DNA from 2 places in the Intestinimonas sp. HCP28S3_D6 genome. Region 2 is predicted to be linked to the other one. Evidence: riboswitches for the same ligand, from Rfam matches in the RefSeq annotation. Region 2 holds a riboswitch; the other holds the start of a gene.
The links. Region 2 has a riboswitch for glycine ahead of gcvT (glycine cleavage system aminomethyltransferase GcvT). Riboswitches for the same ligand answer to the same signal wherever they lie in the genome.
Positions count from the first base shown of each region.

Region 1: another riboswitch for glycine. It lies ahead of ACTNBK_RS05470 (alanine/glycine:cation symporter family protein); the one in region 2 lies ahead of gcvT (glycine cleavage system aminomethyltransferase GcvT).

Region 1 covers NZ_JBQHTM010000010.1:65,295-69,710, reverse strand. The annotation lists gene ACTNBK_RS05490 (hypothetical protein) at 1-63, opposite strand, end outside; gene ACTNBK_RS05485 (zinc-ribbon domain-containing protein) at 378-821, shown strand; gene ACTNBK_RS05480 (zinc-ribbon domain-containing protein) at 834-1,361, shown strand; gene ACTNBK_RS05475 (zinc-ribbon domain-containing protein) at 1,270-1,560, shown strand; glycine riboswitch at 1,857-1,940, shown strand; gene ACTNBK_RS05470 (alanine/glycine:cation symporter family protein) at 2,053-3,471, shown strand; gene ACTNBK_RS05465 (sigma-54 interaction domain-containing protein) at 3,607-4,416, opposite strand, start outside.
Region 2 covers NZ_JBQHTM010000030.1:19,324-23,739, forward strand. The annotation lists gene ACTNBK_RS10835 (RNA polymerase sigma factor) at 1-347, opposite strand, end outside; gene ACTNBK_RS10840 (aldehyde dehydrogenase family protein) at 464-1,948, opposite strand; glycine riboswitch at 2,312-2,395, shown strand; gene gcvT (glycine cleavage system aminomethyltransferase GcvT) at 2,561-3,643, shown strand; gene gcvH (glycine cleavage system protein GcvH) at 3,687-4,067, shown strand; gene gcvPA (aminomethyl-transferring glycine dehydrogenase subunit GcvPA) at 4,107-4,416, shown strand, end outside.

The DNA of each region.
Region 1 (4,416 bases), on a different contig from region 2:
GATTTTGAACGTCAGTTCTTCCAGCTTCTGCTCCTGCGCCGCAAGCTGCTCCTTCTGCTTCATCAGGATATAATCCTGCTTTTCCAGATACTCCCTCCCACCGTAGGACGGTTCCTGATCCAGATGCAGCCCATGCCGTCTGGCGATGTCAAACAGGATCGTCCGGCAGACCGCATCAAAGGTCTGCTTACCAGGTGCTTCGCATCTGCGACAGCAAAGATCTGACAGATCCAGTCATAATTCAACCGTCTAAAATTCTATACAGATTTGACGAGCGCAACCAATATCTGGACCACATGATTGCTGCCGTATTTTGCTATCTTGGTTTGTAGCCGCTTGATTTTCATCACCAGCGGGATCAATATGAAATCAATCAAATGTATTTCCATGAGCGAAAGAAACGTACCCTGGCGGTAGAATATCCTGAGCTCGCCCAGGAGTGGAGCGCCCGGAATTCCGATAAACCCGATGCTGTGCTTAGCGGCTCACCGCGAAAAGCCTGGTGGCATTGCCCAAAGTGTCACCAAGAATATCAAGCCTCGATTGCCAATAGAACCAAGCATGGATCAAGCTGTCCTTTTTGCGCCAATCTTCGGGCATATGAAAAAAACTGCTTGGCAACACTCCGGCCAGAAATTGCCGCTCAAAGGCATCCTGCGTTGAATCTTCCCCTGACTCCATATGATGTGGTTCCTGGTTCCGAAAAAGAAGTATACTGGAAGTGCTCGGAAGGACATGTCTGGAAGGCGGCCATCTGTTCCCGCACCAGTCCCCGTGAAAGCAGATGCCCCATCTGCCATCCGCGAACCGTGATACGGTAGCCGAAGCGGCCCATAGATGCTACGCTTGTTTCGATTTGGCACCCCACAAAAAATTTGCCGCTTGTGCCTGATGATGTAGCCATCCAATCAAACAAAAAACTTTGGTGGAAACGTGAAAAGGGACATGAGTGGCAAAGTGATCCCAGCCACCTCTACAAACTGACGCCCTCAAAACGCTGTCCCTATTGTGACGTCCGAGCGGTCTGTGCAGATAATTCCCTGCTTACGAAGTATCCGGAATTGGCCCGGGAATGGGACAACGAACTTAATTTCCCGCTGACGCCGGATCAAGTGCTTTATTGCTCTGAGAAAAAGTATTGGTGGCGGCGGGGGGAGTTTGTGTGGCAGGCAAGCGTGAAGGATCTCCTGAGGAAAGGGGAGGGCATACCCCCGCAGCCAGTATCACAACTGCTATCAGCACCTGCGGCTGTCTGTCACTCATCCGGATTTGGCCGCTCAGTGGGACAGCTCGAAAAATGCGCCGCTGACGCCGGATCAGGTAACGGCACGTTCCAAGAAAGAGGTCTGGTGGCGCTGTAAGCATGGGCACACCTGGCCGAGCGCTATCAACAAACGGGTTCGTGGGGACGGGTGTCCCTATTACACAGATCATTCCAACAAGCTGGGCAGCGTCGCAGAAGAGCGTCCCGCCTTACTCGAGGAATGGGATTATACTCTGCACAAAGCATGTAAGGATCTGCTGCAGTGTGTGAACCAATCCGGTGGAAACGGACAGTGAAACGTATCCCTCTGATGTAGGCAAAATAAGAGAAATACTTGTATGGGTAAAAGGAAACCCCTTGGTACGATTGCGGGCAGGAGCCACAATTTTGGTCAATGCCCTCACCTTGTGCAAAATGATCGCCTGAGACAGGGGGAAATGAGTCTTGACATTGTCCGCCAATGGCGGTATAATGTCCATCACAATCGAACAGGACAGGACAGTTGAAGCGCCCAGAAAAAAGCCGTTGGCTTGCCGAAGGAGTAACACTCTCAGGTGTTCCGAGCAGGAACGAGGACTGTGCGTGAATGTCACTCTGGAGAAGCTCATGAACTGGGTGCCGAAGGGGCAAAACGGTGTGGAAGTATACCGTCAATCTCTCAGGCAAAAGGACAGAGGATGCATGCCGCTGCGGGCCGTTTTTTCGGTCCGCTGACAGGTGATGCTTATCTTTTCAGGCCGTGGGTGGACCCACGGCCTGTTTTTGTTCTAAAAGAGGAGAGAAGACGTATGTTGGAAGCATTTCAAGCGCTGGAGGCTTGGCTCTATCCCGTTGTCTGCAACATCAATGTGACCCTGTCCAGCTATATCCTGGTCTTTCTGCTGATTGGCGTAGGGCTTTGGTACTCCATCCGTACCCGGTTCATCCAGGTGCGCTGCTTCGGCGAAGGGATGCGGAGGGTGTTTGGCAATCTATCTCTGCGGGGTGGACGCCAGGAGCGGGGTATGAGTTCCTTCCAGGCGTTAGCCACCGCCATTGCTGCCCAGGTTGGTACAGGCAATATCGTGGGCGCCTCAGGAGCCATCCTCACCGGAGGACCGGGCGCCATTTTCTGGATGTGGGTCATTGCCTTTTTTGGTATGGCCACCATTTACGCCGAGGCCACTCTGGCCATTGAGACCCGGGTGGTGGATGAACAGGGCGCCTTCCACGGTGGCCCGGTGTACTACATCACCACCGCCTTTAAGGGGGCGTTCGGGAAGTTCCTGGCCGGCTTCTTCGCTGTGGCCATCATCCTGGCCCTGGGCTTCATGGGCTGTATGGTCCAGTCCAACTCCATCGGCTCCACCTTCCAGACCGCTTTCCATGTGCCGTCCTGGGCGGTGGGCATCGTGCTGGTGGTCATCTGCGCGGTGATCTTCCTGGGCGGTATCAACCGTCTGGCCGCAGTGACCGAAAAGCTGGTCCCCATCATGGCGGTGATCTTCCTGGTGGGCGGCCTGGCGGTACTGGTGGCCCGGCTGACCTATCTGCCCGAGACCTTTGCCATGATTTTCCGCTACGCTTTCCAGCCCCAGGCCATCATCGGCGGCAGCTTTGGCTACGCCATCAAGACCGCCATCAGCCAGGGCGCTAAGCGCGGCCTCTTCTCCAATGAGGCCGGCATGGGTTCCACCCCCCACGCCCACGCTCAGGCCAACGTGAAGGACCCCCACGATCAGGGTGTGGTGGCCATGGTCGGGGTGTTCATCGACACCTTTGTGGTGCTCACCCTCAATGCCCTTGTGATCATCTCTACCCTCTACACCAGCGATGGCATTCTCCACTCCGGTACCATCCCTGAGAACATCAGCAAGACCAATCTGGCCCAGGTGGCGTTCGCTTCCGTGTTCGGAACAGAGGCGGGCGCCATGTTTGTGGCGGTGTGCCTGTTCTTCTTCGCCTTCTCCACGGTGCTGGGCTGGAATATGTTCGGCAAGATCAACGTGATCTATTTGTTTGGCAGAAAGGCCGCACCCGTGTACGCGGTTATCGCGCTGGTCTTTATTTTCCTGGGCACGCTCATGTCCAACGACCTGGTGTGGGAACTGACGGACATGTTCAACAATCTAATGGTGATCCCCAACGCCATCGCCCTCTTTGCGCTGACAGGTACGGTGATGAAGATTGCCCAGGGCAGGGGCAGGAAAAAGGCAAGCAAAGCCTGACAGATCCTGAGTAAGGCGGCCAATGTGCTGCGCGATCATGAAAAGCATATAGCTGTAAGAGCCAGACGAACCTCAGCGGTTCGTCTGGCTCTTTTTTTGTGCGCACGCCTCCAAAGCGGGATATTTTATCAAGCGCTATTCTGAGCGGGGAGTAAGAAGGTCGTACTTTTTCAGTCTGTATTGTAATGTGCGCCTGGAAATGCCAAGATAATCAGCGGTATCCTGACGCCTGTACTGAAATTTCTCCAAGGCGGCGATGATAGCGGCCCGCTCATCCTCCGGAGACTCTTTTTCTGCCTCGGGAGGTGCTTGGGTGTGGACCGAGGTCAGGAACCCGGCGGGAATGTCGCTGATCTTCACCGTGGTGGAGGTGCTCATGACCACGATCCACTCGATGAAATTCCGAAGCTCGCGCACATTGCCGGGCCAGTCGTAATTCTGCATCAGTCGGTATATTTTGGGTAGAAGCCGCTTCTGCAAGCCATATTGGGCGCAGAATTTCTGTAAAAAGTAATTGGCCAGCGGTCTGATGTCCTCCGGGCGGTCTTTTAAAGGAGGTATGGTGATGGGGATGACGTTCAAGCGGTAATACAGATCCTCCCGGAACTGGTTTCTGGATACACATTCCCGCAAATCGGCATTCGTGGCAGCGATTAGCCGGAAATCAATGGCCCGGGGTTTGCAGGCGCCGATTCTAAGTACAGATTTTGTCTCCAGCACCCGAAGCAGCTTGGCTTGAAGCTCCAAAGGCATGGAGTTCACCTCGTCCAGAAAGAGGGTGCCCTTGTCGGCCGCTTCGATCAATCCCATTTTCCCCGTCTGCAAAGCGCCGGTGAAGGCGCCCCGCTCATAGCCGAACAGCTCTGATTCCAGCAGATTTTCCGGCATGGAGGCACAGTTGATCCGGACCATCTCATGGCTGCGCCGCATGCTGTTGGAATGGAT
Region 2 (4,416 bases):
AGATAGATGGGGACCCGGTACTTGGCGGGTAGAGCCAGGACTGCGTCCATCAGCTCACTGTGTTCCGGGCTGGGGAAGGGGAGAGATGACATATGGTCCCCAATAGGCTCTGTCCGCCGCCAGGGAGACAGGAGCGCCTTTTTGCAGGCGTTGATGGTCACCCGGAGCAGCCAGTGCTTGATGTGAGCCTCACTCTCAAAGGACTTGTCCGTCCGATAGAGCTTGAGGAGCACTTCCTGCGTGATGTCGTCCGCCTCCGTCCGGCTTTTGGTGTAGTGGAACGCCAGCCGGAAAATGGTGTCCATATACCGCTGGGCCAGGAGCGTGAACTGTTGGTCTGTCATCATAGCGCGTCTCCTTGAAATGCATTTCACTCTAAATATCCTATCCCGGTGGAAAATGTTTCACAAGAGGACAAAAAAGTCCGGCGCGGTGTTCCGCGCCGGACTTTTTGCAGTTTTGCTTACTTGTCGGGATAGAAGCCAGAGGGGGCTTCGGAGAGGTTGATCATGATGTTCTTCATCTGGGTGTAGTGCTCCAGGATGACCTTGTGGGTCTCGCGTCCGATGCCGGAGGCCTTGTAACCGCCGAAGGGGGCGCCCTCGGGGATGGCGTTGTAGGTGTTGACCCACATACGGCCGGTCTCGATGCCGCGGGAGACCCGGATGGCCCGGTTGATGTCCCGGGTCCAGACGGCACCGCCCAGGCCGTAGCTGCTGTCATTGGCCATGGCGATGACCTCGTCCTCGTCGTGGAACTTGATGACACAGGCCACCGGCCCAAAGATCTCCTCCTGGGCCACCCGCATCTTGTTGTCCACGTCCACCAGCAGGGTGGGCTTCATGAAGCAGCCCTTGGCCAGATCGCCCTCGGTGGCGCGTTCACCGCCGCAGGCCACCTTGGCGCCCTCCTGCTTGCCGATCTCGATGTAGTTCAGGATCTTCTTGACCTGGTTCTCGTTGATCTGGGCGCCCATCTGGGTGTCCTTTTCCCAGGGCATGCCAACCTTGACCTGGTTGAAGCGGCGGGCGGCCTCCTCCACGAACTTATCATAGATGGTGTCCTGGACAAAGACGCGGGAGCCGGCACAGCAGACCTGGCCCTGGTTGAAGAGGATGCCCAGCTGCACGCCGTCCATGACCATGTCCCACTTGCAGTCGTCGAAGTAGATGTTGGCGCTCTTGCCGCCCAGCTCCAGGGTGGAGGGGATGAGCCGCTCAGCGGCGGCCCGGGCCACGTTGCGACCCACCTCGGTGGAGCCGGTAAAGGCCAGCTTCCGGAAGCCGGGGTGGTCCAGAATGTACTGTCCGGCCTTGGAGCCGGAGCCGGTAATGACGTTGAAAACGCCGGCGGGGATCACGTCCTGGGTCAGACGGGCCAGCTCCAGCACGCTCAGGGGGGTGTCGCTGGAGGGCTTAAAGACGGTGCAGCAGCCGGCAGCCAACACAGGGGCCAGTTTCCAGGCGGCCATCAGGAAGGGGAAGTTCCAGGGCACGATCTGCCCCACCACACCGATGGGCTCTCGGAGGATCAGGGAGAGGGTGCTTCCCTCCAGAATGTTGGCGGAGCCCTCCTCGGCCATGATACAGCCGGCGAAGTAGCGGAAGTGGCGGACAGAATAGGGGATATCGATGGCCATGGTCTCGCGGATGGGCTTGCCGTTATCCAGAGACTCCACCATGGCCAGATGTTCGGCGTTCTGCTCGATGATGTCGGCCACCTTGTTCAGAATGGCGGCCCGCTCATTGGTGGTGATGTTCTTCCAGGTCTTGAAGGCTTCCCAGGCCGCGGTGACAGCGGTATCCACATCCTCTTTGGTGGCTTGGGCGCAGGTAGCCAGATGTTCGCCGTTGGCGGGGCAGCGGGTCTCAAAGGTGGCGCCGTCGCCGGCGGGGACCCACTTGCCGTTGATGTAAAGTCCATAATTCTCCTGGGTGATCCGTTCCATGGTGATGCTCCTTTCTCAGCGGAAATGAACGGGCCAAGGCCCGGTTTACGGATGTTGTTCCCGGTTTGAAGTATATCATTTTACACAAATAAGTCAATAGAAAAATGAGGGAAATAAAAATAAATAATTATTTTATTTTAATATAACTTAATAATTATAAAAAAATAACATGTTTTAGCTATAATTAGTTTGGAATATTTAAAATAGAATATGTTCTGATATGTGGAACAAATATATAGGAAATAAATAAATTGGCCCTGCCAATAAAAGCGCCAAGGTGAAGTTATGGGCAGATCTGATGCAATTCCTCCTTGAAAAGATTGGATGCATCCGGTATACTGAGAATGAACAGAATACGTTCGAATGATGGCATCGGGAGAGACCGCTCAGGCGGCGCCGAAGGGGATTGGCAGAAAAACTCTCAGGCAAAAGTACCGGTGCCGGACGAAACTCCGAAGACCAAAGGGGCGCGTGCCCCGGCGGACCGAAGAAGCAATTTGCTCTGCCGGGGCAAAGAATCTTTCAGGTGAGAAGACGGAGGCGTGCCTTTGCTTGGCGCGCCTCCGCTTTGCATTTTTTGTCCTACCAATTTTGAGAAAGAAGGGATCGCCAATGGAAAAGAAGACGCCGCTTTACGACCGCCATGTGGCGCTGGGCGGGAAAATCGTCCCCTTTGCGGGTTACCTGCTGCCGGTCCAGTACCCCACCGGTGTCATCGCCGAGCACATGGCCGTCCGCACCGCCGCCGGGCTCTTCGACGTCTCCCACATGGGGGAGCTGGTATTCACCGGCCCGGACGCCCTCAAAAACCTCAACCATATGCTCACCAACGACTTCACCAACATGACCGACGGCCAGGTCCGCTACTCCCCCATGTGCAACGACGCCGGTGGCTGCGTGGACGATCTCATCGTCTACAAGGTCCGGGAGGGGGCCTACCTGGTGGTGGTCAACGCCGCCAACAAGGATAAGGATGCCGCCTGGATGGCGGAACACCTCTTTGGGGACTGCAAAATGGAGGACATTTCGGATACTGTGGCCCAAGTGGCCCTCCAGGGGCCCAGGTCCAAGGAAATCCTCCTGAAGCTGGTGGGAGAGGAGGACCTACCCAAGAAGTATTACAGCTTTATCCCCCAGATCACGGTGGGCGGCATCCAGTGCCTCATATCCCGCACCGGCTACACCGGTGAGTTCGGCTACGAGCTCTACTGCGCCGCCGGGGAGGGGCCTGCCCTGTGGGACCTGCTGCTGGAGACGGGGAAGGACCTGGGGCTCGTCCCCTGCGGCCTGGGTGCCCGGGACACCCTGCGGCTGGAGGCCGCCATGCCCCTCTATGGGCATGAGCTCACCGACGACATAGGCCCCCTGGAGGCGGGTCTGGACTTCGCCATCAAGCTGAACAAGGACGATTTCATCGGCAAGGTGGGCCTGGAGGGCCGGCTGCCCCTCACCAGGACCCGGGTGGGCCTGGAGGTCACCGGTCGGGGCATCGTTCGGGAGCACCAGGACGTCTACATCGGCGACCGGCTGGCGGGGCAGACCACCTCCGGCACCCACGCCCCCTTCTTGGGCAAGGCCATCGCCATGGCCTATCTGGCCCCGGCGGACGCCGCCGTGGGCACCCAGGTGGAGGTGGACGTCCGGGGCCGCCGGGTGCCCTGTAAGGTGGTGCCCCTGCCCTTCTATAAGCACTGAACCGAACACATGATAAATAATGTACTATAAGGAGGAATTTACCATGAATACCCCTGATCATCTCCGCTATACCAAGTCCCACGAGTGGATCCTCTTCGCTGACGACGGCACCGCCAAGGTGGGCCTCACCGACCACGCCCAGGACGCTCTGGGAGACCTGGTCTTTGTGAACCTGCCTCAGGTGGGGGACGCCCTGACCTGCGGCGAGGCCCTGGGCGATGTAGAGTCAGTGAAGGCCGTCTCCGACGTATACAGCCCCGTTACCGGCACCGTGAAGGCGGTCAATGAGGACCTGCTGGACACCCCAGAGGCCATCAACTCCGACCCCTACGGCGCCTGGCTGGTGGAGGTGGAGAACATCACCGACCAGGAGGAGCTGCTGGACGCTGCCGCCTATGAGGCCCACTGCGCCCAGGAGGACTGAACCACAGCAGAGAAAACGGAAAGGAGCTGATCCAAGGACATGGGAAGCTATCAGCCATCCACCCAGGCAGAGCGTCAGGCCATGCTGGAGGCCATCGGCTGTCAGAGCGTGGACGACCTCTATGCCCAGGTGCCGCCGGAGATGCGTCTGGACCACCTGGACCTGCCCGACGGCAAGAGCGAGCTGGAGGTCCGGCGCATCCTGGAGAGCATCGCCGGCAAGAACACGGTCTTCCCCTCGGTGCTCCGGGGGGCGGGCGCCTACAAGCACTATATTCCTGCCATCGTCAAGAGCGTCACAAGCAAGGAGACCTTCCTCACCGCCTATACCCCCTATCAGGCTGAGCTCT